DNA from 2 places in the Streptomyces sp. SS1-1 genome. Region 2 is predicted to be linked to the other one. Evidence: riboswitches for the same ligand, from Rfam matches in the RefSeq annotation. Region 2 holds a riboswitch; the other holds the start of a gene.
What was found. Region 2 has a riboswitch for glycine ahead of gcvP (aminomethyl-transferring glycine dehydrogenase). Riboswitches for the same ligand answer to the same signal wherever they lie in the genome.
Positions count from the first base shown of each region.

Region 1 (14,278 bases), 4.0 Mb from region 2:
AGTCGTACTGACCGCTGAAGGCCGCGGTGGACACCAGGTTGGTGAAGCCGGCGGGGCGGTACAGCAGGACCTTGAAGTAGGTCAGCGGAACGAGGGCCGCCTCCTCCATCGCCTTCTTGTCGATCTCGGCGTAGAGGCTGTCGCGCTCGCCCTGGTCCTCGCTGGCGATCGCCTTCTCCAGCAGGGAGTCGACGTCCTTGTTGTCCAGCTGCGACAGGTTCGTGTTGCCGGACTCGCCGATCGCGTCACTGTGCAGGATCTGCTGCAGGAAGCCGTAGCCGGACGGCCAGTCGGCACCCCACTGCATCATGTGCAGGCCGATGTTCTGCTTCTTGTTGAACTTCGGGACACCCGCGGCGTCGGTGAAGTACTTGCCCGACGGGAACTGCTTCAGGCTGGCGTTGATGCCGACCTTCTTCAGCGAGTCGATGATCGCGGTGGCCGCGTCGATCTCCGCGGGACGGTCGCTGCGCGCCGAGATGTTGGTGTTGATCGACGTCTTGCCGCAGGCCTGCAGCTGCTCCTTGGCCTTGGCGACGTCGCCCTTGTTGCCCGGCGTGGCGTACAGCTCGGACTTCTGGTAGCCCGGGATGTCCGGCGGCAGGACGGTGTTGGCGATGTCACCGCGGATCGGGCCGCCGAGGGCCGTCTGCACGGAGACCTTGTTGACCGCGTACTCCACGGCCTTGCGGCACTCGACCTTGTCGAACGGCGCGAGCTTGGTGTTGATCGCCATGTAGACCAGGCGGCCACCGTAGGTGTTGTCGGTGTTGGCCTTCTGGTCCGAGGAGTTGACGACCTTCGCCTGGGTCGCGGCCTGGACGCCCGTACCACCGAGGTCGATGGCCTTGCCGGCCATGACGTCCTGGTCGATGGTCTCGGCGTTGACCTTCAGCTTGACGACGACCTTGTCCGGGTACTGCTTGCGCAGCGGGTCGGTCTTGGCGTCCCAGTTCTCGTTGCGGACCAGGACGGCTTCCTTGCCCTCCTGGTAGCTCTCGAACTTGTAGGAGCCCGACGACACGATCTTCTTGACGTAGTCGACGCCGGTGTCCTTCGCCTTCGGCACGGGGGCCGTCTGCGGGGTGGCGACCAGGTAGTCGAACTCCTGGAAGGCGCGGTTCAGCTTGAAGACGATGGTGGTGTCGTCCGGGGTCTGGATGGACGAGATGCCCTTGTCGCTCTTGTCCTTGTACGGGCCCTTGTACTTGTCGCCGCCCTCGAGGAACTGCTGGAAGTAGCTCGGGCCGAGGGAGAGCACGTCACGCGCGAAGTTGGAGCGCTCGACGGCGTACTTCACGTCCTTGGACGTGATCGGGGTGCCGTCCTCGTACTTCAGGCCCGGACGCAGCTTGTACGTCCAGGTCTTGCCGCCGTCGCTGGGCTCGCCCGGGGCGGAGGCCAGGTCCGGGACCAGCTCGTTGCCGGACTCGCCGGCGCCCGGCTTGAACGTCATCAGCGGGCGGGCGTAGAGCCGGCTGAGGTTGTACATGTACGCGTAGTACGTGTTGCCCGGGTCGAAGGAGTCCGGGACGTCGGAGTACTCGTACGTGACCGTCCCACCCTTCTGGGTGGAGGCGTTGACGACGTCCTTGGTCGCGGCGTTGGCCCCAGCCGACTTCGATCCGTTGTTGTCCGACTTGTCATCGGCCTTGCTGCAGGCCGAAAGCAGCAAGCTCGCACTGCCGACGACCGCAACCGCGGCCAGCACTGACCTTCGCATGATGGTCTGCTTCCCCTCCATTGTTGGAAATCTCTGGGTCTCTCGATGCGGCCGCGGGTCAGCGGCTGCGCGGGTCGAGAGCGTCACGAAGACCGTCGCCGAGCAGGTTGAACGCCAGGACGGTGACGAAGATGGCGAGGCCGGGCACGATCATGAACTGCGGGTCGACCTCGTAGAAGTCGACCGCCTGGTTGAGCATGCCGCCCCACGATGCCTGCGGGGGCTGGATGCCGACACCGAGGAAGCTCAGGCTGGCCTCGAAAAGGATGTTCGTCGGGATGAGCAGCGTCGAGTAGACGATGATCGGGCCGACCAGGTTCGGGAGGAGCTCCCGGAAGAGGATGTACGGCCCCTTGGCCCCCATGCCCCGGGAGGCGTCGACGAACTCGCGCTCCCTGAGGGCCAGGGTCTGGCCGCGGACGATGCGGCCCAGATACGGCCAGTTGAAGAAACCGATGATGAAGATCAGCACGCTGATGTGCAGCGGCAGGCCCTCCAGGCCGAAGGCACCGCCCTGCAGGGTGGCCGAGATGGCGATGGCGAACAGCAGCAGCGGGAAGGCCAGGAAGGTGTCCATCAGGCGGCTGATGATCGTGTCCACCCGGCCGCCGTAGTAGCCGGCGACGACGCCGAGGATGGCGCCGATCGTGTTGGACAGCAGCGTGGCGCCGAAGGCGACGACCAGCGAGACCCAGGAGCCCTCGAGGATGCGGGTGGCGATGTCGCGGCCGAACTTCGGCTCGACACCCAGCGGGTGGTCCCAGCTCATGCCGCCGAAGTCGCCCTTGGGCAGCGAGGTGTTGGGGTCGATGAGGTCCTGGTTGAGGGCGTTGGGGTCCAGGCCGAGCATCGCCTGGATGGGACGCGACAGGATCGCGAGCAGGATCAGCAGGACGACGATGACGCCGCCGGCGACGGCCGCCTTGTCCTTCTTGAAGCGGGACCAGGCGATCTGCCCCAGGGAGCGCCCCTCGATCTGGCTCTTCTCGATCCCGGAGAGCACGGCCTCAGGCTGTGCTCCAGCCTCCGCTCCCGTTGTCTCGATCGGTGCGGTCACAGTGGAATTGACCCCTCTCGGCCGGCGGTTGCCGACCCCCCTGGCTGCCGCGGTAGCGGTTGCTCTCACTCGCACACAGGGCCGACCGGCCCTGCCTAGCGGGGAGTCTTCAATGCGGGAGTGATCAGTCGCCAGAGCCAACGGGGAAAGGATGCGCAACCGTGATGCTGTTTGGGGGATTCCGTTATCCGAACAGTGGGTAACAGGGGCCGGACGCGCACCAGTTGGGGCGTATACGGGCGGACCAGGACCTTCCGATCGCATCTACGCGCGGAGATTCACCTGCGAAACCGTGCCGGGAAGGCGCTCACACCTGCGACAGAGGGGGATGGGACGAAACGGCGCAAGGTCAAGTGAATGCTCAGTAACGGCCCTGTGCCGGAGGGTAGCCATAGCCTCCGGCGGGGGCGGGGGCGTGCGCCTCGCGGTCGTAGAACGGCCGCGCGGCCGCCCGCATCCACAGCGCCACCGGGTCGTCCTCGTCGGCCAGGGCGACGGTCGAGACCGGCAGTCCGTCCGGAACCGCGGTGACCGACTGGAGCATCATCGAGCGCACCGCGTCGACCGCGGGCGGGCTGGTGTCGTACACGTCCAGGCCGATCGCCAGATACGGCGCCCCGAGCGCGGGCTGCACCCAGGCGCGGCGCAGGGTGCGCACGGCCGGGGTGCGGTGGGCGTTCTGCGCGAGGAGGGCGTAGAACTGCGGGATCTCGATGGCGGGCTCCGACAGCCGCAGCGGGCCCGCGGGCTGGCGGTCCAGGCCGGTGGCGATCCGGCGCAGGTCGAGCCAGGGGATGCCGACGCCGCCGCCGGGGGCGTGCGGGTTCAGCCAGAGGCCGTAGTGGTCGGGGTAGAGGGTGCGGGCCACGTCGAGCCCGTCGACGACCTCGTAACTGCGGTTCCAGCCACTGGCGGACAGCTCCTGGGCGGAGGTGACGCACGGGGCGTAGCCGTGCCCGTCGACCTCCATGTTCCCGTACTGGGCGTCCGGGGAGCCCGCCTGACCGTGCCACAACAGCATCCAGACCTGGCCGGTGGCCGGGGTGGCGAGCGCGCGCAGGAGGGCCTCGTAGGCGTCGTAGCGCCCGGGGGTCACCTGGCGCAGCATGTGCTCGACCTGCCCGGTCGAGGTTGTGCCGCTCGCGCTCACCTTTTACCGCCCCTTCGGGAAACCATGGCTTCGATCCCAGCTTAAGGGCTGTCCCCTCATTCCCGGCGGGACAGCTCTCAGGCCTGCCGTTCGGATCCTGGGCGCTGCGCCGGGGGTCTCAGGGCTCGCGGGTGTAGAAGGGGCGGACCTTCGCCCGCATCCACTCGATGACCGGGTCCTGGGCCACGTCGAGGAGGACCAGGTTGACCGGCCAGGGCACGGGGACCCGGCCGAGGGCGCGGCCCAGGGCGTCCGTGGGGGCCGCCCTCAGATCGCCCTCCCAGTGGGTGAGTTCGACGCCGACGAACATGACCGGCGGGCCCGTCTCGATCGCGGCGAGGCAGCGGCGGGCGGTGGCGACGACGCCGATCGCGGCGAACTCGGCGGAGGCGGCGGACAGGAAGTCGACCGGGTCGTCCTGCCAGTCGGGCTCGTAGAGCTTGACGCGGCCGCCGGAGGCGGGCCCGTCCAGCGGGGAACGGCCCGCCCGGCACACCTCGGCCACCGCCGCCGGGGGCAGCGGAACGCCCACCACACCGCCCGGGTTGACGGCGATGCCCACGTGCGGGGGCAGCCCTCGGGCGAACTCCACGGCGGGGGCGACGGTGTACGCCATGTGGGAGCCGACGACCTGCCGGAACTGCTCCTCGGAGGAGAACACCGGGACATAGCCCTGGCCGTCGATCTCCATGCCGGGCAGGTCGAGCGGACCGCTGTGCGGGCCACCGCCGTTGGGCAGCGGGACCCAGACGAAGCTGCGGCCGAGCACCTCCACGATCCGGGCGCCTGCCGAGGGCTGCCCGAGGGAGGCGGAGAGCACCTCCTCCAGTTCGTTGCCGGGCCAGCCGCCGTGCGGGTGGAGAGGTGAGCCTGCCGGGAAGTCCGCGGGGAGATCCGCTGCGAAGTCCATCTGTGGGTGACCGCCTGCTGTGAATCACGTCTGAGGGTCGAAAGGCTACCGGGGTCCCCGCCGTCCGGCGGGGCCCGGTCAGCCGGTGAAGCCGATCCGGCGCAGCGCGGCGGCCGCGTCCCGGTCGAGCAGCACCGCCGAGCCGCAGCCCCGGGGCAGGTCGCCGGCGGTGACCGCGCGCATCAGCCGGGCGGCGGCACGCCGGTGGCGCAGGAAGGCGTACCGGGAGACGCCCCGGCCGCGCTCGCGCTGTCCCGCCAGCGCGGTGTCCGGGTCGACGTCGAGCACCAACAGGTGCAGGACGCCGCCGCGGCGCCGGGCCGCCCGGGCCAGCCAGCCGCGCACCCACGCCTGGGTGCCGCAGTCGTGCACGACGAGCCCGCCCCCGCCACGGACGGCGCGGCGCAGCCCGGCGTAGTGGGAGAGGCGGACCAGGGGGCGGTAGAGCGCGTAGGGCAGGAGGCGGGGCATCCGGGCGTCCCAGCGGTCCCGGGTGTCCTGGGAGTCGACGCGCGCGCCGGGCACGGTCCGCCGCATCAGGGTGGACTTGCCGCTGCCGGGCAGACCGGTGATCACGACGAGGTCGCGCGGGCCGAAGAGCAGGGCGTGCGGGCCGCGGCCGGAGCGCTCGCGCAGATCGCGGACGACAGGTGCGGGCGCGACGGTCTCGGCGGCGGGGGCGGCCGGCTGACCGGGCAGGGCGACGCCCGAGGTCGTGGCGTACGCCGAGGTGCGCTTCACCGGCATCGTCCTCCTCCGCATACAGGCTTCCCCGTCCCCACCGTGCGTAAAGAGAAGGTAATGGAGTCTCGCCTCCGATTTCGTTCGCTCACCGCCACAGACCGGTTACAGATGTGGCCTGGGGCGGAGGGGGCCGGGCATGCGATGATGGCGGCGCCAACTGCATACCGGCCGTTTGAATCCGCGCGGGAGAGTCCCCGGCAGTACGCCGCCGGGGCGCCGAAGGAGCAAGTCCCTCCCTTGAATCTCTCAGGCCCCGTTACCGCGCGGGCGAGGCACATCTGAAAAGCGGGCCGCCGTACGCGGTGGCTCCACCCAAGGTGCAAGCCATGAACCTCCCCCGCGGGGGTCGTGGCGAACCTCTCAGGTTCCGATGACAGATGGGGAGGACCTTCCTCGCCCGTCTGCCCTTGGAGAAGACCGACCGATGAGCAGTACCGCAGCCTCCGCACCGCGCCGTACCGCGCTCGATGCCCTGCATCGCTCGCTCGGCGCCACCATGACCGACTTCGCCGGCTGGGACATGCCCCTGCGCTACGGCTCCGAGCGCGACGAGCACAACGCGGTGCGCACCCGGGCCGGCCTGTTCGACCTGTCCCACATGGGTGAGATCACGGTCACCGGCGCCCAGGCGGCCGCCTTCCTGAACCACGCCCTGGTCGGCAACATCGCCTCCGTCGGCGTCGGCCGGGCCCGCTACACCATGATCTGCCAGGCCGACGGCGGCATCCTCGACGACCTGATCGTGTACCGGCTCGCCGAGACGGAGTACATGGTCGTCGCGAACGCCTCCAACGCCCAGGTCGTCCTCGACGCCCTGACCGAGCGGGTGGCCGGCTTCGACGCCGAGGTCCGCGACGACCGGGACGCGTACGCGCTGATCGCCGTCCAGGGCCCCGAGTCCCCCGGCATCCTGAAGTCCCTCACCGACGCCGACCTCGACGGCCTGAAGTACTACGCCGGCCTGCCCGGCACCGTCGCCGGCGTGCCCGCCCTGATCGCCCGCACGGGCTACACCGGCGAAGACGGCTTCGAGCTGTTCGTGAAGCCGGAGCACGCCGTGGCGCTGTGGCAGGCGCTGACCGAGGCCGGCGAGGGCGTCGGCCTGGTCCCCTGCGGCCTGTCCTGCCGGGACACGCTCCGCCTGGAGGCGGGCATGCCGCTGTACGGCAACGAGCTGTCGACCTCGCTCACCCCCTTCGACGCCGGGCTCGGCCGGGTGGTGAAGTTCGAGAAGGAGGGCGACTTCGTCGGGCGCGAGGCGCTGCGGAAGGCCGCCGAGCGCGCCGAGACGGACCCGCCGCGCGTCCTGGTCGGCCTGGTCGCCGAGGGCCGCCGGGTCCCGCGCGCCGGGTACCCGGTCGTCGCGGGCGGCGAGGTCGTCGGCGAGGTGACCTCGGGCGCCCCCTCCCCCACCCTGGGCAAGCCGATCGCCATGGCGTACGTCGACGCCGCGCACGCGGCGCCGGGCACCCCCGGTGTCGGCGTGGACATCCGCGGCAGCCACGAACCGTACGAGGTCGTGGCGCTGCCGTTCTACAAGCGCCAGAAGTAGGACCCGCGAGCGGCACGAGCGACGCCGCGCGTACAGACTGGCAGGGCGGCGTGCGACCGCGCACGCCCGCCGCCATGTCCGTGTCCCCCGTCCCCCCTTCATCAGCACTCCCGCGTGTACAGGAGAATTCAGGCCATGAGCAACCCCCAGCAGCTGCGTTACAGCAAGGAGCACGAGTGGCTCGCGACCGCCGAGGACGGCGTCGCCACGGTCGGCATCACCGAGTTCGCGGCGAACGCGCTCGGCGACGTCGTCTACGCCCAGCTCCCCGAGGTCGGCTCGACCGTGACCGCCGGTGACACCTGCGGCGAACTGGAGTCGACGAAGTCCGTCTCCGACCTGTACTCCCCGGTCACCGGCGAGGTCACCGAGATCAACGAGGACGTGGTGAACGACCCGGCCCTGGTGAACTCGGCCCCCTTCGAGGGCGGCTGGCTGTTCAAGGTGCGCGTCACGGAGGAGCCGGCCGACCTGCTCTCCGCCGACGAGTACGACGCCCACACCGCCGGCTGAGGAGCCGTAGTCCCCCATGTCTGAGAACTCCCTTCTGAACACGCCCCTGCACGAGCTGGACCCGGCGGTCGCCGCCGCGCTCGACGCGGAGCTGGAGCGTCAGCAGTCCACCCTCGAGATGATCGCGTCGGAGAACTTCGCCCCGCTCGCCGTCATGGAGGCGCAGGGCTCGGTCCTGACGAACAAGTACGCCGAGGGCTACCCCGGCCGGCGCTACTACGGCGGCTGCGAGCACATCGACGTCGCCGAGCAGATCGCGATCGACCGGGTCAAGGAGCTGTTCGGCGCCGAGTACGCCAACGTGCAGCCGCACTCGGGCGCCTCGGCCAACCAGGCCGCGCTGTTCGCGCTGGCCCAGCCCGGCGACACCATCCTGGGTCTGGACCTGGCGCACGGCGGTCACCTCACCCACGGGATGCGGCTGAACTTCTCCGGCAAGCAGTTCCAGGTGGTCGCGTACCACGTGGACGCCGAGACCGGTCTGGTCGACATGGACGAGGTGGAGCGCCTCGCCAAGGAGCACCGCCCGAAGGTGATCATCGCGGGCTGGTCGGCGTACCCGCGCCAGCTGGACTTCGCGGCCTTCCGCCGGATCGCCGACGAGACCGGCGCCTACCTGTGGGTGGACATGGCCCACTTCGCGGGTCTGGTCGCGGCCGGGCTGCACCCCAACCCGGTGCCGCACGCCGACGTGGTCACCTCCACCACCCACAAGACGCTCGGCGGTCCGCGCGGCGGGATCATCCTGGCCCGCGGCAAGGACTTCGCGAGGAAGCTGAACTCGTCCGTCTTCCCGGGCTTCCAGGGCGGTCCGCTGGAGCACGTGATCGCCGCCAAGGCGGTCTCGTTCAAGGTCGCCGCCTCCGAGGAGTTCAAGGAGCGCCAGCGCCGCACGGTCGAGGGCGCCCGGATCCTCGCGGACCGGCTGACCGCGGCCGACGCCCGTGAGGCCGGGGTGAACGTGCTGTCCGGCGGCACGGACGTGCATCTGATCCTGGTCGACCTGCGGGACTCCGAGCTGGACGGGCAGCAGGCCGAGGACCGCCTCCACGAGGTCGGGATCACGGTCAACCGCAACGCGGTCCCGAACGACCCGCGGCCGCCGATGGTGACCTCCGGGCTGCGCATCGGCACCCCGGCGCTGGCCACCCGCGGTTTCACCGCGGAGGACTTCACCGAGGTCGCCGACGTGATCGCCGAGACGCTGAAGCCGTCGTACGACGCCGCGGCGCTCAAGGCCCGGGTGAAGGCGCTCGCCGACAAGCACCCGCTCTACGCCGGTCTGAACAAGTAGGACCGTCGTCCCTTTCCCGGGGCGTCCCGCACACTCGAAGGTGCGGGGCCCCCGGGGAGGGTCCAGGCACCACCCCGCACCACCCGCACCGAGGAGTTTCCGTGGCCATATCGGTCTTCGACCTGTTCTCGATCGGCATCGGCCCGTCCAGCTCCCACACGGTGGGCCCGATGCGGGCGGCCCGTATGTTCGCGCGCCGGCTGCGCAACGAGGGCCTGCTGGAGTCCGCCACCGCCGTCCGGGCCGAGCTGTACGGCTCGCTGGGCGCCACCGGGCACGGGCACGGCACCCCGAAGGCCGTGCTGCTCGGCCTGGAGGGCGACTCGCCGCGCACGGTGGACGTCGAGTCCGCCGACCAGCGCGTGGAGTCGATCAGGGAGTCGGGCCGGCTGCGGCTGCTCGGCGAGCGGGAGATCGCGTTCTCCTTCGACGACGACCTGGTCCTGCACCGCCGCAAGGCCCTGCCGTACCACGCGAACGGCATGACCCTGTGGGCGTACGACGCCCAGGGCGCCGAGCTGCTGACGAAGACGTACTACTCGGTGGGCGGCGGTTTCGTCGTCGACGAGGACGCGGTCGGCGAGGACCGGATCAAGCTCGACGACACCGTCCTGAAGTACCCCTTCCGCACGGGCGACGAGCTGCTGCGCCTGACCCGTGAGACGGGCCTGTCGATCTCGGCGCTGATGCTGGAGAACGAGCGGGCCTGGCGCACCGAGGAGGAGATCCGCGAGGGCCTGCTGGAGATCTGGCGGGTGATGCGGGAGTGCGTGTCGCGGGGCATGTCCCGCGAGGGCATCCTGCCGGGCGGTCTGAAGGTGCGGCGCCGGGCCGCGAACACCGCGCGCAAGCTGCGTTCCGAGGGGGACGCGAAGGCGCTGGCCATGGAGTGGATCACGCTCTACGCGATGGCCGTGAACGAGGAGAACGCCGCCGGCGGCCGGGTGGTCACCGCCCCGACGAACGGCGCGGCCGGCATCATCCCGGCCGTCCTGCACTACTACATCAACTTCGTGCCGGGCGCCGACGAGGAGGGCGTGGTCCGCTTCCTGCTCGCCGCGGGCGCGATCGGCATGCTCTTCAAGGAGAACGCCTCGATCTCCGGCGCGGAGGTCGGCTGTCAGGGCGAGGTCGGCTCGGCCTGCTCGATGGCGGCGGGCGCGCTGGCGGAGGTGCTGGGCGGCTCCCCGGAGCAGGTGGAGAACGCCGCCGAGATCGGCATGGAGCACAACCTGGGCCTCACCTGCGACCCGGTCGGCGGCCTCGTGCAGATCCCCTGCATCGAGCGCAACGGCATGGCGGCCGTGAAGGCGGTCACGGCGGCCCGGATGGCGATGCGCGGCGACGGCTCGCACAAGGTGTCCCTGGACAAGGTCATCAAGACCATGAAGGACACGGGCGCCGACATGTCCGTCAAGTACAAGGAGACGGCGCGCGGCGGGCTCGCCGTGAACATCATCGAATGTTGACGATTCCACGTCGATGACGCGTCAGCCGTGCCACGGTGGGCATAAGCCAGGTCAACTCCTGTCCCCCCAAGGCACCTCAGGGAGTCCCCCCATGCTGCGCGGCATCGACGTGAGCGCGTACCAGTCCTCCTCCTACGACACCGACGGCCTCTCCTTCGTCTTCGTCAAGGCGACGGAGGGCCGTTCGTACGTCAACCCGAAGCTCTCCGCCCAGACCAAGCACGGCCGTGACGCGGGCCTGGTCGTCGGCTACTACCACTTCCTGTGGCCCGGGAACCTGACCGCCCAGGCCGACTACTTCCTCAAGCACGCGCCGGAGAAGGCGGGTGACATCCTCGCCGTCGACTGGGAGACCACCGGCGAGGGCACGCACGCGAGCAACGCGGAGAAGGACAGGTTCATCCGCCTGCTGAAGGAGAAGCGGCCGGACAACCGGGTGGTCCTGTACTGCAACCGCCACTACTGGCTGAACGTCGACACCACGTCGTACGCCGGGGACGGCCTGTGGATCGCGGACTACGTCACCAAGGGCAAGCCGCGGATCAAGGCGAAGTGGCGCTTCCACCAGTACACCGACGACCCGCTCGACAAGAACGTCGCGGATTTCTCCAGCAAGGCGGCGTTGCGGGACTGGGCCGAGGACGCCTGAAGGGGCGCCTTCCGCGGGAGGAGGGCGCCCCTTCGGGGAGGTCCTACTTGTTCAGGAAGGCCCAGAACTCGTCGAAGGACAGCACCTTGTCGCCGTTGAGGTCGCGGCTCTTGATGATGGCCTCGGCGACGGACTCGGTGACGTTCCAGTCGCCGCCCTGGGCGAGGGCGGTCTTGAACTCGGCGGCGGTGATGGTGCCGTCGCCGTCCGCATCGATGCGCTCGAACTGCTTGCGTGCTTCCTCGATGTCGATGTGCGCCACCGGTCCGCCCCTCTTGTCGCGTGTACTCGCGTCACGTCGTGTCGTGCTGGCTTTGTGCCGCAGGTCAGATTATCCGTTCGCGGAGGCGGGGCGGCCCTCAGCGTTCGGTGACCCTCATCTCGAACCAGGTGGTCTTGCCGCGGGGCAGCAGATCCACGCCCCAGCGGTCGGCGAGCTTGTCGACGAGGAAGAGCCCCCGGCCGCTGACGTCCATCTCCTGGACCGGCATCAGACAGGGCAGACCGCGGGAGGGGTCGCGGACCTCGATCCGGATCCAGCCGCGCCGGCGGCGCATCCGTAAGCCGAACACCCGGGCGCCGGTGTGACGGACGGCGTTGCCGACGAGTTCGGAGACGAGGAGCACGGCGTCCTCAGCCATCCTGGGGCCTAGGGCCCACTGCCGCAGGACCACCGTCTGGGTCAGCCGGCGTGCGGTGGCGGCGGACTCGGGGCGGGACGGCAGCGGAACTTCGGCCTCCGTGGGATCGCCGAACAACTCCAGCGCCTTCGCGGCAGTTTCGTCCTCGACCGCCGGCGACCAGCGCGCCGCGGCCGCACGGCTGTGTCCCCGCGGCTGTTCGATACCCTCCAGCCCCGCCATGCCCCCATCATGGCCGTCCGCGGGCCTCCGCGTGGCCGTTCCCGAGGAATACACCCCCCGGAAGCGGTCATTCCGCCGCAGCCGATCGGCATATGCCACGGGCAGTTCGGAGCCGTCCACAGCCCCGCTGAGCTGCGGCGGAAGCCCCTCCGACGGCCTTTGACCGGCTCCCTCGACAAGGTGCGCTTAAGGCTGCCTTAAGGCTCCCATAAAGTGCCCCATCGAGGGATCCGGGTCAGACACGGTGTCAATTGCAAGGGGTCCGGCGGACTTTCACGGACCGCGCGGACGCGTCAGAGGAACTTCGCCTTGCCGGGGCCCTCCTCGACGAAGCTGCGCATCCCGCGTTCGCGATCTTCGGTCGCGAACAGGCCCGCGAACCAGTTCCGCTCGACGGCGAGGCCCGTCTCGATGTCGGTCTCCAGGCCGGTGTCGATGGACTCCTTGGCCGCGCGCAGCGCGATCGCCGGCCCCTGGGCCAGCTTCGCCGCCCAGGCGTGCGCCTCGGCGTAGACCTGGTCGGCGGCCACCACGCGGTCCACCAGGCCGAGTTCACGGGCCTCCTCGGCCTTGACCATCCGGCCCGTGAAGATCAGGTCCTTGGCCTTCGACGGGCCGACCAGACGGGCCAGCCGCTGGGTGCCGCCCGCGCCCGGGATGAGGCCGAGCAGGATCTCGGGCTGGCCCAGCTTGGCGTTGTCCGCGGCGATGCGGAAGTCGGCGCACAGCGCCAGCTCGCAGCCGCCGCCGAGCGCGTAGCCGGTCACGGCGGCCACCACGGGCTTGGGGATGCGGGCCACCGCCGTGAAGGACTCCTGCAGGGCGCGGGCCCGCACGACCATCGCCGCGTGGTCCATGGCCTGCATCTCCTTGATGTCCGCGCCGGCCGCGAACACCTTCTCCCCGCCGTAGATCACCACGGCCCGCACGTCGTCACGACGGCCGGCCTCCTCGGCGAGCTCCTTGAGCCGGTCCTGGGTGGCGACGTCCAGCGCGTTCATCGGCGGCCGGTCGAGACGGAGGGTACCGACGCCTTCGGCGACTTCGAGATTCACGGTCATGCGAGCAGGTTAACGGGGGCTAACCCGGGCCGGAGAGGTGCGGTCGGTCACATCCCGCGCCGGAGAACGCGAACGGCCCCGGCGCGGGTGCGCACCGGGGCCGTCGGGCCGTCACAGGCGGGCGTTACGCCTTCCACTTCTCCCAGGACATGTTCCAGCCGTTCAGGCCGTTGTCCGGGGCCACCGTGGCGTCGGCGGAGTTCTTCACGACGACGACGTCGCCGATCATCGAGCGGTTGTAGAACCAGGCGGCCGGGGCGTTCTTGTCCCAGGCGCCCTTGACGTCGCGCAGGCCCACGCAGCCGTGGCTGGCGTTGGTGTTGCCGAAGGCGCCGCCCGCCCAGTAGTTGCCGTGGATGAAGGTGCCGGAGTCGGTCAGGCGGATGGCGTGCGGCACGTCCTTGATGTCGTACTCGCCGGCGTAGCCGACCGTGTCGCCGTTCATCCGGGTCTGGACGAACTTCTCGGTCATGACCATCTGGCCGTTCCAGGTCTCGTAGCCGGGCGCGCCCGTGGTGACCGGGATGGTTTTGATGGTCTTGCCGTCGCGGGTGACCTTCATCTTCTTGGTCTTCACGTCGACGTAGGAGACCTGGCTGCGGCCGATGGTGAAGGTGATCTTCTTGTCCTGCTTGCCGTAGACGCCGTCGCGGCCCTCGACGCCGTCGAGGTCGAGGTCGACGGTGACCTTGGTGCCGGCCTTCCAGTACTTCTCGGGCCGGAAGTCCAGGCGGTCGTTGCCGAACCAGTGACCGGCGACCTCGACGGCCGGTTCGGTCTTGATGGTGATGGCCTTCTCGACGTCCTCCGGGTTGGTGATGCCCCGGTCGAAACGGAGGGAGAACGGCATGCCGACCCCGACCGTGGAGCCGTCCTCGGGGGTGAACCTGCCGAGGAAGGTGGCCTTCGGGGTGAGCGTGGTGAAGCCGGAGTCCTGCGTGGTCTCGACACCCTCGGTGTCCTTGGCGACCGCGTGCACGGTGTACTTCGTGGAGGCGGCGAGATGCCGGGACGGCGTCCAGGTGGCGCCGTCGCCGGATATCTCGCCGTCGACCGCGTTGCCCTTGGCGTCCTTGACCTCGACGGCGGTCAGCTTGCCCTTGGCCGCGGTGACCTTCAGCGCGCCGCTGGTGTCGACGGACTTCGCCCCGTCCTTCGGGACTATCGTCACCTCCGCGCTGGACTTGCGGACCTCGGCCTGCGAGGAGTCGCCGCCCTTGCCCGCGTCCGCGCCCTTGCCCGATCCGCCGCCGCCCCCGCACGCGGTGACCGCCAGCAGCAGCACTCCGGCCA
Region 1 covers NZ_WBXN01000004.1:5,024,065-5,038,342, reverse strand. The annotation lists gene F8R89_RS24620 (ABC transporter substrate-binding protein) at 1-1,744, opposite strand, end outside; gene F8R89_RS24615 (ABC transporter permease) at 1,782-2,780, opposite strand; gene F8R89_RS24610 (enhanced serine sensitivity protein SseB C-terminal domain-containing protein) at 3,142-3,930, opposite strand; gene F8R89_RS24605 (enhanced serine sensitivity protein SseB) at 4,049-4,840, opposite strand; gene F8R89_RS24600 (AAA family ATPase) at 4,919-5,587, opposite strand; glycine riboswitch at 5,758-5,856, shown strand; gene gcvT (glycine cleavage system aminomethyltransferase GcvT) at 6,009-7,136, shown strand; gene gcvH (glycine cleavage system protein GcvH) at 7,272-7,649, shown strand; gene glyA (serine hydroxymethyltransferase) at 7,666-8,943, shown strand; gene F8R89_RS24580 (L-serine ammonia-lyase) at 9,045-10,412, shown strand; gene F8R89_RS24575 (glycoside hydrolase family 25 protein) at 10,504-11,061, shown strand; gene F8R89_RS24570 (EF-hand domain-containing protein) at 11,105-11,323, opposite strand; gene F8R89_RS24565 (ATP-binding protein) at 11,421-11,924, opposite strand; gene F8R89_RS24560 (enoyl-CoA hydratase/isomerase family protein) at 12,218-12,985, opposite strand; gene F8R89_RS24555 (L,D-transpeptidase) at 13,110-14,278, opposite strand, start outside.
Region 1: another riboswitch for glycine. It lies ahead of gcvT (glycine cleavage system aminomethyltransferase GcvT); the one in region 2 lies ahead of gcvP (aminomethyl-transferring glycine dehydrogenase).

Region 2 (14,278 bases):
TCGTGCTCGGCATCCGGATCTTCTCCAACGCCGCCGCGATCCGCCGGCACGTCTTCCGGGCGTGACGCCGATGAGCAACCAGGACGGCACCCCGGAGAACCGGCTGCGCGAGGAGTTGCCCGAGGAGGTGCACACCGACCCCGAAGAGGCTCCTGAGGCCCCTGAGGAGGACGGTGACCGCCCGGCGGAGCTGACCGGCCGGCAGCGGCTGGTGAAGGGCCTGTGGCCGCCGCGGGTGAGCCGCGCCCAACTCATCGTGGCGCTGCTGCTGTTCGGGCTCGGCTTCGGTCTCGCGGTCCAGGTCGCCTCGAACAGCGACGGCGACAGCGCGCTGCGCGGAGCACGCCAGGAAGATCTTGTCCGCATCCTCGATGAACTCGATGACCGCACTCAGCGTCTTGAGGACGAGAAGCAAGGTCTCGAGAAGCAGCGGGACGAACTGGAGAACAGTTCCGACCAGGCCGAGGAGGCCCGCAGGCAGACCGTCGAGAAGGAGAAGCAACTCGGCATCCTGGCGGGCACCGTGGCCGCTGAGGGACCTGGCATCACGATCACCATCGACGACACGAAGGGGACGGTCGAGGCGGACATGCTGCTCGACGCGATCCAGGAGCTGCGCGCGGCCGGGGCGGAGGCGATGCAGGTGAACGGTGTCCGCATCGTCGCCGGCACCTATCTGTCCGACGCGGGCAACACCGTGAGCGTCGACGGGAACAAGATCAACGCCCCGTATCGTTTCAAGGTCATCGGCAAACCGCAGGATCTGGAGCCGGCCCTCAACATCCCGGGAGGCGTGGTCCAGACACTGGAGAAGGAGCAGGCCACCGTGACCATCGAGCGGTCTGACAAGATCGTTGTGGACGCCTTGCGAGCGGCGAAGCGGCCTGACTACGCTCGGTCGTCCTCCCGGTGATCCGGCGGTGCATGGGGGACTTCCGGCAAGGGCATGAGGTTGCGGGGGGTCGGCGCACCGATTGGGTGGTGCGTGGTGGAAACTGTCTGGCGGAGACGGACGTTGTGAAGATGTCCGGGTCGGCCAGTAGGTTCAGTCAGGGTTCGTCCTGCCCCACGGGCGGGTCTGTTTCGGTCAAGGGGAATCGCCCGTGAAGTTGTTTGGGAAGCTGTTCGGCAAGAGTGCGCGAGACGAGAACGCGACCACTCGTCACCGCGCACAAGGGGACGAGGAAGGGCAGCGCCCTCTGTTCAGGGACCAGGTGCCTGGACCGGGCGGCGACATTTCCGGAGGTCAGGGCGCGCCGTCGGTTGACCCTGGCCAGTCCGGCGACATAGGTTTCGGGCAACCGTCAACCTCGAGTACGGGTGGAGGGTTTTCCCCGATGTCGGCCCTGGTGTGTACGAGGTGCGGTAACCGCAACGCGGAGAACAGCCGCTTCTGTTCCAACTGCGGCGCGCCGCTGCGTGCCGGCGGGGCGCCCGAGCGCCCGTCCGAGACGACGTCGACGATCTCCATCTCGGGCATCGAGGCCTACGACGCCGAGACCACGGGGCAGACGCAGATTCCCGCGCTCTCCCCTGAGGCACAGGCCGCCGTCGACGCGCTGCCGGTGGGTTCCGCGCTCCTGGTGGTGCGCCGTGGACCGAACTCGGGCAGCCGCTTCCTGCTGGACGGTGAGCTGACCACGGCCGGGCGGCACCCGCAGAGCGACATCTTCCTGGACGACGTGACGGTCTCGCGTCGGCACGTGGAGTTCCGCCGCGCCCAGGACGGCTCGTTCACGGTGGCCGACGTCGGCAGCCTCAACGGCACGTACGTCAACCGCGAGCGGATCGACCAGGTCGCCCTGAACAACGGCGACGAGGTGCAGATCGGCAAGTACCGGCTGGTCTTCTACGCGAGCCAGCGGGGCTTCTGACCTCCCCCGGACCCGTCCGGGGAGACCCAGGGAAGGTCCATGCTGAAAACACCGAGCGGCGGTGCCGGGAACGGCGCCGCCGCCACGGACGGTCGGCCGATGAGCATCGGCACGGTGCTGACCGTGCTCCGCGAGGAGTTCCCTGACGTCACGATCTCCAAGATCCGTTTCCTGGAGTCGGAAGGGCTGGTCGAGCCGCGCCGGACGCCCTCGGGCTATCGCAAATTCGGCCAGCAGGACGTCGAGCGGCTGCGCCACGTCCTGCGGATGCAGCGGGACCACTATCTGCCGCTGAAGGTGATCCGCGAGCATCTGGACGCCATGGAGCGCGGTGAGGCGGCGGCCCTGCCAGCGCTGTGCCGGCAGCGTGACGGCGACGGGGTCCTGGAGCCGGTCGAGGAGCGTACGGCGGCCCGCCTCGGGAGGGCGCAGCTGCTGGCCGCGGCGGGGATCGCCGAGCAGCAGCTCGCCGAGTGGGAGTCGTACGGGCTGATCACCCCCCTGCCGGACGGCGCCTACGACGCGGAGGCGGTGACCGTGGCGACGCTCGTGGCCGAGCTGGGCCGCTTCGGCATCGAGCCGCGGCACCTGCGGGTGATGAAGGCCGCCGCCGACCGTGAGGCCGGACTCGTGGAGCAGGTCGTCGCGCCGCTGAAGCGGCACCGCAACCCGCAGACCAGGGCTCATGCCGAGGCCAGGGCCAAGGAACTGGCCGGGCTCACCGTCCGGCTGCACGCAGCGCTGATGCAGACGGCGCTGGGCGTGCGGCTGCCCTGAGCGGCGTATGCACGGATCGGCCGGATCGGCCACCCGTTCCGGGCCCGACTACCCAAACGTCCCGAGCACGGCCTAGGGTTGCTGTGTGAACGAGCTCGATGTCGTAGGTGTCCGGGTCGAAATGCCCTCCAACCAACCGATCGTGCTCCTGCGTGAAGTGGGAGGCGACCGCTACCTCCCCATCTGGATCGGGCCCGGGGAGGCGACGGCGATCGCCTTCGCCCAGCAGGGCATGGCCCCCGCCCGACCGCTGACCCACGATCTGTTCAAGGACGTGCTCGAGGCGGTCGGCCAGGAGCTCACCGAAGTACGCATCACCGATCTGCGGGAGGGCGTCTTCTACGCCGAGCTGGTCTTCGCCAGCGGGGTCGAGGTGAGCGCCCGTCCGTCCGATGCCATAGCGCTGGCCCTGCGCACCGGAACGCCGATCTATGGCAGCGACGGTGTGCTGGACGACGCGGGGATCGCGATCCCGGACGAGCAGGAGGACGAGGTGGAGAAGTTCCGCGAGTTCCTCGACCAGATCTCGCCGGAGGACTTCGGCACCAGCAGTCAGTGAGACGGCGTGGGCGGCCCGCCCGGCCTGGTCCGGAGCGCGCGGCCCACGGCCCGTCCCGGCCCGGATTCCGGGCATGTGCCACGGGCGAGGGAGGGTGTCATGGGGCCCGGTTCGGGCGCATTCGGCTAGCCTTTCCCCGCGGCGGGGGCACGGGAAACCACTCGTAGGGTGATTATCACTCGGCGTGCCGAGTGTGGCGATCGTTGACGCACCCCCGGTGACTGCCTACCGTCGAGAAGGCAGGTCAAGGACGGAGGTCGGCGTGAGAAGCAGCGGCGGCGGTACGGCTGGGGGTGCACCCGAGCGCGGCCTCGGGGCGAGCGGCCCGTACCCGCTTCACGGCGGCGCTGGCCAGGGCGGTGCGGCCGATCACGCCCCGCCACGACCGGCGGCCGTGCCGAGCAGCGGCGGAGGGGCGGCGTCCATGGCATCCGAGCAGATCGGGTACCGGGGTCCGACGGCGTGCGCGGCCGCCGGGATCACGTACCGGCAACTGGACTACTGGGCCCGTACCGGGCTCGTCGAGCCCAGTGTGCGGCCGGCGCGTACGGGTCGGGGACGCAGCGCCTGTACAGCTTCCGGGACGTCGTCGTCCTCAAGATCGTGAAGCGTTTCCTGGACACCGGTGTGTCCCTGCAGAACATCCGGACCGCCGTCCAGCATCTGCGCGAGCAGGGCTTCCGGGATCTGGAGCGGCTGACCCTGATGAGCGATGGCGCCACCGTGTACGAGTGCACGTCGCCGGACGAGGTCCACGCGCTGCTCCAGGGCGGCCAGGGGATCTTCGGGATCGCCGTCGGGGTGGTGTGGCGGGACGTCGAGAGCGCGCTGTCGCAGCTGCACGGGGAGCGGATCGACACCGGGGAGACGCTGGTCGGGCACAACCCGGCCGATGAGCTGGCGCGGCGGCGCAACCGCGCGGTCTGAGGCGCGCAGCGGCGTTGTCAGTGCCGTAGGGCAGCATCGGAACTGTGAGAAACGCGCCCACCATCCTGCACCTCGACATGGATGCCTTCTACGCGTCGGTGGAGCAGGCGTCCAAGCCGAGCCTGCGGGGGAAGGCCGTCATCGTGGGCGGGCTGGGGCCGCGCGGGTGGTCGCCACGGCCTCGTACGAGGCGCGGATCTTCGGGGTGCACTCCGCCATGCCGATGGCCCAGGCGCGGCGGCTCGCGCCCAACGCCGCGTATCTCGTGCCGCGCTTCTCGATCTACCGGGATGTCAGCGAGCGCGTGATGGGGCTGCTGCGGGAGCTGTCGCCGCTGGTGGAGCCGTTGAGCCTGGACGAGGCGTTCGTGGATCTGGAGGCCGGGGGAGTGGCCTGGGACGCGAGTCCGCCCGGCTGGTGGGGGTGAAGCTGCGCTCCGACATACGGGCCGCCACCGGGCTGGCGGGGTCGGTGGGGCTCGCGGCGTCCAAGATGGTCGCGAAGATCGCCTCGGAGCAGGCCAAGCCGGATGGATTGGTGCTGATCGAGCCGGGGACCGAGCGGGCGTTGCTCGGGCCGATGTCCGTGCGGGTGCTGCCCGGGTGGGGCCGGCCACCGGGGACCATCTGCGGCGGGCCGGGATCCACACCGTCGAGGAGATCGCCGAGGCGGGTGAGGACGAGCTGGTGCGGCTGCTGGGGAAGGCGCACGGGCACGCCCTGTACGCGATGGCGCTGGCCCACGACGAGCGGCCCGTGGTGGCGGAGCGCGAGGCGAAGTCCGTCTCGGTCGAGGACACGTACGACGTGGACATCCATGACCGGGTGCGGGTGGGGCTGGAGGTGCAGCGGCTGGCCGATCGGTGTGTGGGGGCGGTTGCGGAAGCCGGTCTTTCGGGGCGGACGATCGTGCTGAAGGTGCGGCGGTACGACTTCTCGACGTTGACGCGGTCGGAGACGTTGCGGGGGCCGACGGATGATCCGGCGGTGGTGCGGGAGGCTGCGGCGCGGTTGCTGGAGGGGGTGGATACGACCGGAGGTGTGCGGTTGCTGGGGTCGGGGTGAGTGGGCTGGCCGACTACACGCAGGAGGATCTGTTCGCGCAGGCGGCGGGGGGCGGTTGCGGTTGCGGGGGGCGGTGTCGAGGAGGGGGCGGGGGTTGTGGGGGACGGGAGTGAAGGAGAGGGGGATTCTGGGGGTGGGGCTGGAGCTGGGGCCGGGGCTGGGGCTGGGGCTGGGGCTGGGCGTGAGGGCGCCGCAGTCACTCCTGATGCGTCCGTGGCGGCCGAGGCTGGTGACGGGGATGCCGAGGGGCAGGGGCAGGCGGCGGCCGAGCGGCGGTGGCATGCGGGGCACGATGTGCGGCATGCCGAGTATGGGCCCGGGTGGGTGCAAGGGAGTGGGGTCGGGCGGGTGACGGTGCGGTTCGAGACGCCGGAGTCCGGGCCGGGGCGGGTGCGGACGTTTCGGGTCGATGATCCGGCGTTGGAGGTGGCGGAGCCGTTGCCGTTGGTTTCGGGTGGGGGGGAAGCGGTGGGTTCTGGTGTGCGGGGGGAGGCGTCGCCGCCTGTGGTGCGGGGGTAGGGGGTGCGGGGTGCTTGTGCTGGGCTGCGGTGCCGGTGCCGGTGCCGGTGACGGTGACGGTGCTTGGGCGGGGCCCGGGTTGGAGTGCGGGGCGGAGGGGCGCGGCCGCGCTTGCGGGTGCCGCTGCGCCCACCCGTGCCGCCCCAGCGGCACGACTGCCCGCAGCTGAGGCGGCACGGGTGCCCGCAGTTGGGGGGGGTGGTGCCCGGAGCTATGGCGGGGTGGTGCCTGTGCAGTCGCCGTCCGCCGGCTCCGACTGAGCAGCGGCACGGCGGCCCGCATGGTCATCGGCGTCGCGGTCGCGGGTACCGGTGCCATCGCCCCCCTGGGGAGTTGGTCGTCGGCGCGGCTGGGGTGGGTGGTGTGTGGCTGCGGCACGGTTGGGATCCGCTACGGCGAGTCGGGTGGGCGCAGCCTATGGAGGGGCCGTGCCCGCGCAGTGGGCGAGCGGAGCGCCAGTACGGCTGGGGCGGGGGCCCGGGGGGTGGAGGGCGGGGCGGAGAGCGCGGCGGCGTTTGGGGGTGCCGCTGTGCCACCCGTGCCGCCCCAGCGGCACGACTGCCCGCAGTTGGGATGGGGCGGCCGGGCGCAGCTTCGGAGGGGGAGTGTGCGCAGCTGCGGGGAGGGCTCGGGGCGCGGTGGGTCAGGGGTGGGGGGTTTTGTCGTCGGGGGTGTTTGTGGGCCAGGGTGCCGAAGTCGTGGTCGGGGGGTGGGGGGCCTGGAGACACGTCGAGGCCGTAGTGGTGGTAGAGCTGGAGTTCCTGTTCGGGGGAGAGGTGGCGGCCTACACCGAAGTCGGGGGCGTCCTTGATGAGGGCGCGGTCGAAGGGACGTGCAGGTGCCGTCCACCAGTTCGCTGGGCTCCAGGGGGACGAAGGCGTCGCGGGAGAAGAGTCCGGTGCGTATCGCCGCCCATTCGGGTATACCGGTCGCGTCGTCCAGGTACACCTCGTCGATGGTGCCGATCTTGGTGCCGTTGCGGTCGAAGGCCTTGCGGCCGATCAGGTTGCGCGGATCGATGTCGGTCTGCACGGTCCCTCCACTTGGTCGCAAGTCATCCGTCAGCACTACGAAAAGCCAGATCCGTGACGGCGGCCACTCGAAGGTTCGTGCGGCGACCCCGCTGGTAGGCTGGAACCGGCTGCTGACCCCGTGCGGGAGAGTCCTCCGGAGATCACCGGAGGCGCCGAAGGAGCAAATCCTCCCCGGAATCTCTCAGGCACACGTACCGCACGGACGAGGTCACTCTGAAAGCAGGGCGGGTGTCGACGGCTCCCGCTCTCACCGACGGTGAAAGCCGGGACCCTCGGGCGCCCGGTGAAGCTCTCAGGTTGAGATGACAGAGGGGGAGGCCGTCCGGGTACCCGTGCCGTGGTGCCCCACGAAGGTCGCGTCAGACCAGGAGGCCTCCGCAATGACCGCCCACCGCATTCCGCTCTCCGAGCTCGAGCAAGGGATTCCCTTCGAGCAGCGTCACATCGGTCCCGATTCCGAGGCGCGGGCCAAGATGCTCGCCCACGTCGGCTATGGCTCGCTCGACGAGCTGACCGCCGCCGCGTGCCGGACGTGATCAAGAACGCGGACGCGCTCGACCTGCCGGCGCCGGACCGAGGCCGAGGTGCTGGCCGAGCTGCGCTCCCTCGCCGACCGGAACCAGGTCCTGGACTCGATGGTCGGCCTCGGCTACTACGGGACGTTCACCCCGCCGGTCATCCTGCGCAACGTCATGGAGAACCCGGCCTGGTACACGGCCTACACGCCGTACCAGCCGGAGATCTCCCAGGGCCGGCTGGAGGCCCTGCTGAATTTCCAGACGATGGTCGCCGACCTCACCGGGCTGCCGACCTCCGGCGCCTCGCTGCTGGACGAGGGCACCGCCGCCGCCGAGGCGATGGCCCTGTCGCTGCGCATGGGCAAGAACAAGAAGGGCCTCTTCCTGGTCGACGCGGACGCCCTTCCGCAGACCATCGCCGTGATCCAGACCCGTGCCGAGCCCACGGGCGTGGAGGTCGTGGTCGCCGACCTCGGCGACGGCATCCCGGCCGAGATCGCCGAGCGTGAGATCAACGGCGTGCTCCTGCAGTACCCGGGCGCCTCCGGTGCCGTACGGGACCTCACGCCCGTCATCGAGCAGGCCCATGAGCTCGGCGCCCTGGTGACCGTCGCCGCCGACCTGCTGGCGCTGACCCTGCTGAAGTCGCCCGGCGAGCTCGGCGCGGACATCGCGGTGGGCACCACGCAGCGGTTCGGTGTGCCGATGGGCTTCGGCGGGCCGCACGCCGGTTACATGGCGGTGCGCGAGAAGTTCGCGCGCAGCCTGCCGGGCCGCCTCGTGGGCGTGTCCGTGGACGCCGACGGCAACAAGGCGTACCGGCTCGCTCTGCAGACCCGCGAGCAGCACATCCGCCGGGAGAAGGCGACCAGCAACATCTGCACCGCCCAGGTGCTGCTCGCCGTGATGGCCGGCATGTACGCCGTCTACCACGGCCCCGACGGTCTCAAGGGCATCGCCGCCCGCACCCACCGCTACGCCTCGATCCTCGCCGCGGGCCTGTCGGCCGGCGGGGTCGAGGTCGTGCACGGTTCGTTCTTCGACACGGTGACGGCCCGCGTGCCCGGGAAGGCCGCCGACGTCGTCGCCGCCGCCCGCGACCACGGGGTGAACCTGCGCCTCGTCGACGCCGACCACGTGTCCGTCGCCTGCGACGAGACGACCACCCGGTCCCAGGTCTCCTCCGTGTGGAAGGCGTTCGGCGTCGAGGGCCGTATCGACGCGCTGGACGCGGCGGCCGGGGACGCGCTCCCCGAGGCGCTGCTGCGCGGCGACGAGTACCTGACGCACCCGGTCTTCCACCAGCACCGCTCCGAGACCGCGATGCTGCGCTACCTGCGCCGGCTCGCCGACCGCGACTACGCGCTCGACCGCGGCATGATCCCGCTGGGCTCCTGCACGATGAAGCTCAACGCGACGACCGAGATGGAGCCGGTGACCTGGCCGGAGTTCGGCCAGCTGCACCCGTTCGCGCCCGCCGAGCAGGCGGAGGGCTACCTCACCCTCATCCGCGAGCTGGAGGAGCGTCTCGCCGAGGTCACCGGCTACGACAAGGTCTCCCTCCAGCCGAACGCCGGTTCGCAGGGCGAGCTGGCCGGTCTGCTCGCCGTGCGCGGCTACCACCGGGCCAACGGCGACGACCAGCGGACCGTCTGCCTGATCCCGTCCTCCGCGCACGGCACGAACGCCGCCAGCGCCGTGATGGCCGGGATGAAGGTCGTCGTCGTGAAGACCGCCGAGGACGGCGAGATCGACGTCGAGGACCTGCGGGCGAAGATCGAGAAGCACCGTGACGAGCTCGCCGTGCTGATGATCACCTACCCGTCCACGCACGGTGTGTTCGAGGAGCACGTCGCCGACATCTGCGCGCAGGTGCACGAGGCCGGCGGCCAGGTGTACGTCGACGGCGCCAACCTCAACGCGCTGGTGGGGCTGGCGAAGCCCGGCCACTTCGGCGGCGACGTCTCGCACCTGAACCTGCACAAGACCTTCTGCATCCCGCACGGCGGCGGCGGTCCGGGCGTCGGCCCGGTCGGCGTGCGCGCGCACCTCGCGCCGTACCTGCCGAACCACCCGCTGCAGCCCGCGGCCGGGCCCGAGACGGGCGTCGGCCCGATCTCGGCCGCTCCCTGGGGTTCCGCCGGCATCCTGCCCATCTCGTGGGCGTACGTCCGCCTCATGGGCGGCGAGGGCCTGAAGCGGGCCACGCAGGTGGCCGTGCTCAGCGCCAACTACATCGCCAAGCGCCTCGAGCCGCACTACCCGGTGCTGTACACCGGTCCGGGCGGGCTGGTCGCGCACGAGTGCATCATCGACCTGCGGCCGCTGACCAAGGCGACCGGCGTCAGCGTGGACGACGTGGCCAAGCGCCTCATCGACTACGGCTTCCACGCGCCGACGATGTCCTTCCCGGTGGCCGGCACGCTGATGATCGAGCCGACCGAGTCCGAGGACCTGACCGAGCTGGACCGGTTCTGCGACGCGATGATCGCCATCCGCGCGGAGATCGAGAAGGTCGGCTCGGGCGAGTGGCCCGCCGAGGACAACCCGCTGCGCAACGCCCCGCACACCGCCGGTGCGCTCGGCGGCGCGTGGGAGCACGCGTACAGCCGCGAGGAGGCCGTGTTCCCGGCCGGGGTGTCGGCCGCCGACAAGTACTGGCCGCCGGTGCGCCGGATCGACCAGGCCTTCGGCGACCGGAACCTGGTGTGCTCGTGCCCGCCGATGGACGCGTACGAGGGCTGACCGTCCCCTGATGTGAAGGGCTCCGCCCCCGGCTGTACCGGCCGGGGGCGGAGCCCTTTCGGTCGGCTGCCGACTTCCTTGTGACGGCTGGGCGTTCAGGGCGCTACCGTGCGTGAGCATGCCCGGACACACGTGGGGGCCGGCTCGCAGTCGGAGTCTGCGACCGGCCCCTGGAAGAACTCCGGGCGTACGGCGGGCGCCGCCCGGTACCGCGGGACTACGCGGCGGTGACCACCCTGGCGGCGCCCAGCGGACGGTGCGGGGCGATGATCTGGCCGTCCGGCAGGAGTTCACCGGTGTCCTCGAAGAGGAGGACGCCGTTGCACAGCAGGCTCCAGCCCTGCTCCGGGTGGTGCGCCACGAGTCGGGCGGATTCCCGGTCGGCGGAGTCGGCTGACGGGCACGGTGGTTGGTGCTGGCACATGGAAGGGATCTTTCGCTCTGTCGTGACGGATGTGATGGCTGGTGTGGCTGTGTCGCGGCGTGAAGCTTCGCTCATGGCCGCCCCCCGTTGTCGAGTCGGTCGGAACCCAGTGTTGCCCTACGGCCGGTAATCCGCAGGGATTTGGCAGCACCGCTTCTCACTCGTTCAGGACGCGTCACCCGCGCGGGCGGTTCATCCCCACCGCACTGTCCCTTCGGGTGGTTTCACCTGGCCTGATGGGGCTAGTCCCGGGTGGCCCTCGAACGCCGTGCACCCCGCCACCAGGAGTGGTGACGGGGTGCACGGGCCTCGGATCTCGCGCCTCGGCCGGTCAGGCCGGCGAACCGAGCAGGGGTGGCAGGGGTGGCAGCGGGGTCGGCGTGGCCCGCAGGGTGAGGACGGGCAGCAGGTCGGCCACCCGGTGCGGGACGTGGGAGGCGATGCCGGGAGGCGCCGGCGCCAGCGGGATGAGGACGTCCGCGGGGTCGGGGTGGCCGGAGGCGGCGTCGGCGGTGCTGTCGGCGTGCAGCCACAGGGTGAGCATGTAGAGGCCGGGGAACGACAGCAGACGCGGCTGGTACGGCTGCGGCAGCGTCTCGGCCTGGCGCAGCGCGCGCTCGGTCGACGTGATGTAGGGGCCCTCGAAGAAGTGCGAGAAGGTCCAGCCGTCGGGGGTCAGCCGGGTCTCGGCCGCGGCCACCGCGCGTTCGCCGGACCGGATCAGAAAACGCCAGCCGGCCAGCCGGGTCGCGGACAGGCCTCCCGGCGTGAGCTCGTCCAGGACATGGACCGGCAGCGGGAGTTCGGGCGTGGTGGGCCCCTGCGCGGCGCGCAGGGAGGGAGTTCGGGCCTCGCTGACGGCGGTGGGGGAACCGAGCGCGGTCAGGACGGAGCGCAGGGCGGGCGCGGGAGCCGGGGGAACGTGCAGCGGCATGGTGGGTCGCCTCTCATTCGACAGGCACGATGGCGCGAGGGCGGGGCAGGGCGGACAGCGCTGTCTGCTCGGGGGGAGGCCAGAGATGCCGGGGAGCCGGGGTCCTGAAGCGCGGGGGATGTCGGGCCTGCCGTACGTCACCTGGACGACAGGTACGGGGACCGCGGGTGCCGACCCTCTGCCTGATAGCGCAGTTTATACGACGACTGTTCAGATGATGTTTCGTCTAGCCGATCCTGGTGTACACGGCAAGGGTGCATTCGGTCGGCGATATGCGGGAGAAAATCCCCATTGCCGGCCGGAGGTGTGGTGATGACCTCGAAAAACGTCCGGGGCGCGGTCGGCCAATTGTCGTCGGCGTTTTTCACGAGTTCGTGAACCCGCGGAAACCGCGCTGTGCCGCTTGCCCGGTGAATGTGCCACCGGTCACATCGGAACAGACTAGCGGGCCACACGCCCGGGCGGGCACGTTATCGATCGCCTTGGCTGGGCATCATCCCACCTGACCCGCGAGACCGGCGGCCGATCCTCGGCCCGCCCATCCGAGGAGGACATCGATGGGGGAGAAGGTCGTGGCAGGTCGGTTCGACCTGTCCGATCGTCAGCACTACCGCGACAAGCTGCGGCAGTGCCTGACGGGGCTGGAGCGGCTGCTGGAGGAGCGGCGGTTCGACCGTCCCAGGAATCTGCTGGGGCTGGAGATCGAGTTGAATCTCGCCGGCGCCGACGGTATGCCGAAAATGTTGAACGGACAGGTGCTGGAGCGCATCGCCAGCCGGGACTTCCAGACGGAACTCGCGATGTTCAACCTGGAGGTCAACATAGCCCCGCACCGACTGGAGGGCCGCGTTTTCGACCAGCTCGGCGAGGAACTCCGTACGTCGCTGGCATATGCCGACCGAAAAGCGGGAGAGGTCGACGCGGGAATCGTGATGATCGGCATTCTGCCGACCCTCGACCGTGACGACCTGGTCTCCTCGAACCTCTCCGAGGTGGACCGCTACGCGCTCCTCAACGAGCAGATCGTGGCGGCGCGCGGCGAGGACTTCACGCTCGACATCGATGGCGTGGAACGCCTGACGTGCACCTCGAAGTCGATCGCGCCCGAAGCGGCCTGCACCTCCGTGCAGCTGCATCTCCAGGTCACCCCGGGCCGCTTCGCCGACGTCTGGAACGCCGCCCAGGCGGTCGCCGCCGCACAGATCGCGGTCGGCGCCAACTCGCCGTTCCTCTTCGGCCGCGAGCTGTGGCGCGAGTCCCGCCCGCCCCTGTTCCAGCAGTCCACCGACACCCGCCCGCCCGAGCTCCAGGCGCAAGGCGTACGGCCGCGCACCTGGTTCGGGGAGCGCTGGATCACCTCGGCGTACGACCTCTTCGAGGAGAACCTGCGCTACTTCCCAGCCCTGCTGCCGATCTGCGACGACGAGGACCCGCTCGAGGTGCTGGACGCCGGCGGCACCCCCACCCTCTCCGAGCTCGTCCTGCACAACGGCACCGTCTACCGCTGGAACCGGCCCGTCTACGACATCGCCGACGGCGTACCGCACCTGCGTGTGGAGAACCGCGTCCTGCCCGCCGGACCCACCGTCACCGACATCATCGCCAACGCGGCCTTCTACTACGGAGTCGTCCGCGCCCTCGCCGAGGAGACGCGGCCCGTCTGGACCCGGATGCCCTTCGAAGCGGCCGCCGCCAACTTCGACGCCGCGTGCAAGGACGGCATCGACGCCCGGCTGCGCTGGCCGCGCCGCGGACGGCACGGCGCCATGGCCGAGGTCGACGCCGTCAGCCTCGTCCGCGACGAGCTGCTGCCGCTGGCGGCGTCCGGGCTGGACGCGTGGGGGGTCGAACCGGCCGACCGCGACTTCTACCTGGGCGTCATCGAGGAGCGCTGCCGCCGGCGCACCAACGGCGCGTCCTGGCAGGCGGCCACCTTCCACCGGGCCCTGGAGGCCGGGCTGAGCCGGGACGCCGCGCTGGCCGCGACCACCCGGCGCTACCGGGAGCTGATGCACCGCGGCGAGCCCGTGCACACCTGGCCGGTGGGCCTGCCGGAGCCGGTGCCGGCGGTGTGAGGACCGCCCGGCGGGGCGGGCGGTTCGCCGTCAGCCCCGCCGGTCCGGGGACGCCGCCTTCACGATCGCCTTCAGGATGGCCGTCTCCATCTGGGCCGGGTCCGTCACCTCGTGCCCCGAGCCGCCGGTGGCCTTCGCGATCCGGTCGGCCTCCTCGCGGTCGGCGTCCGGGCCCACCGCGATCATGATGAGCGGAAGCGGGCGCTTGGGATCGGCGAGTTCCTCCAGCCGTGCGAGGAGACCGGCCCGTGAGACGCTGCCCGGGTCCTCGTTGACGCCGTCCGTGAGGACGACCACCGCGTTGAACCTGCCCTTCGCGTAGGACCTGGTCGCCTCCCGGTACGCGGCGAGCGTCGTGTCGTACAGGCCCGTCGCGCCGTCCTTCACCGGCTTCAGCTTTCCGAACGCCGTCTCCAGGCGGTCGCGTTGGGTGACGTCGCCCTCGCTGTCCCCCAGGCGCCCGGCCGGTACGCGCACGCGGTAGTCCTTGGCGCCGTCCAGCGCGGTGGAGAAGTCCCACAGGCCGATCTCGTCGTCCGCCGTGAATGTGTCCAGCGCGCGGCGCAGCGACGCCTTGGTGACGTCCATACGGGACCGCTCGGTCGCAGGCACCCGCTCCGCCATGGACGCGGAGGCGTCCACGACCATGGTGATCCGCGCGCTGCGCACGGTGATCTCCCAGACGCCGAGCGACTCCTGGAGCGCGACCCCCGTCGCCGGACGGTCCACGGGCTTCGCGTACGGCTGGGAGGGGCTGCCGCCGGCCCGCTCGACCAAGCCGTCGGGCACCCGCTCGTCGGACGTGCGGAAGCCGTGGCGCTCCAGCAG
Region 2 covers NZ_WBXN01000004.1:1,034,482-1,048,759, reverse strand. The annotation lists gene F8R89_RS05885 (small basic family protein) at 1-65, shown strand, start outside; gene F8R89_RS05880 (DUF881 domain-containing protein) at 71-913, shown strand; gene F8R89_RS37225 (FHA domain-containing protein) at 1,338-1,874, shown strand; gene F8R89_RS05870 (MerR family transcriptional regulator) at 1,914-2,651, shown strand; gene F8R89_RS05865 (bifunctional nuclease family protein) at 2,737-3,210, shown strand; partial or broken gene F8R89_RS05860 (MerR family transcriptional regulator) at 3,635-4,137, shown strand; partial or broken gene F8R89_RS05855 (DNA polymerase IV) at 4,182-5,251, shown strand; partial or broken gene F8R89_RS37330 (DNA polymerase IV) at 5,415-5,720, shown strand; partial or broken gene F8R89_RS05845 (PRC-barrel domain-containing protein) at 6,401-6,752, opposite strand; glycine riboswitch at 6,866-6,961, shown strand; partial or broken gene gcvP (aminomethyl-transferring glycine dehydrogenase) at 7,135-10,017, shown strand; gene F8R89_RS05835 (DUF5999 family protein) at 10,235-10,441, opposite strand; gene F8R89_RS05830 (hypothetical protein) at 10,773-11,375, opposite strand; gene F8R89_RS05825 (glutamate-cysteine ligase family protein) at 11,933-13,450, shown strand; gene F8R89_RS05820 (substrate-binding and VWA domain-containing protein) at 13,481-14,278, opposite strand, start outside.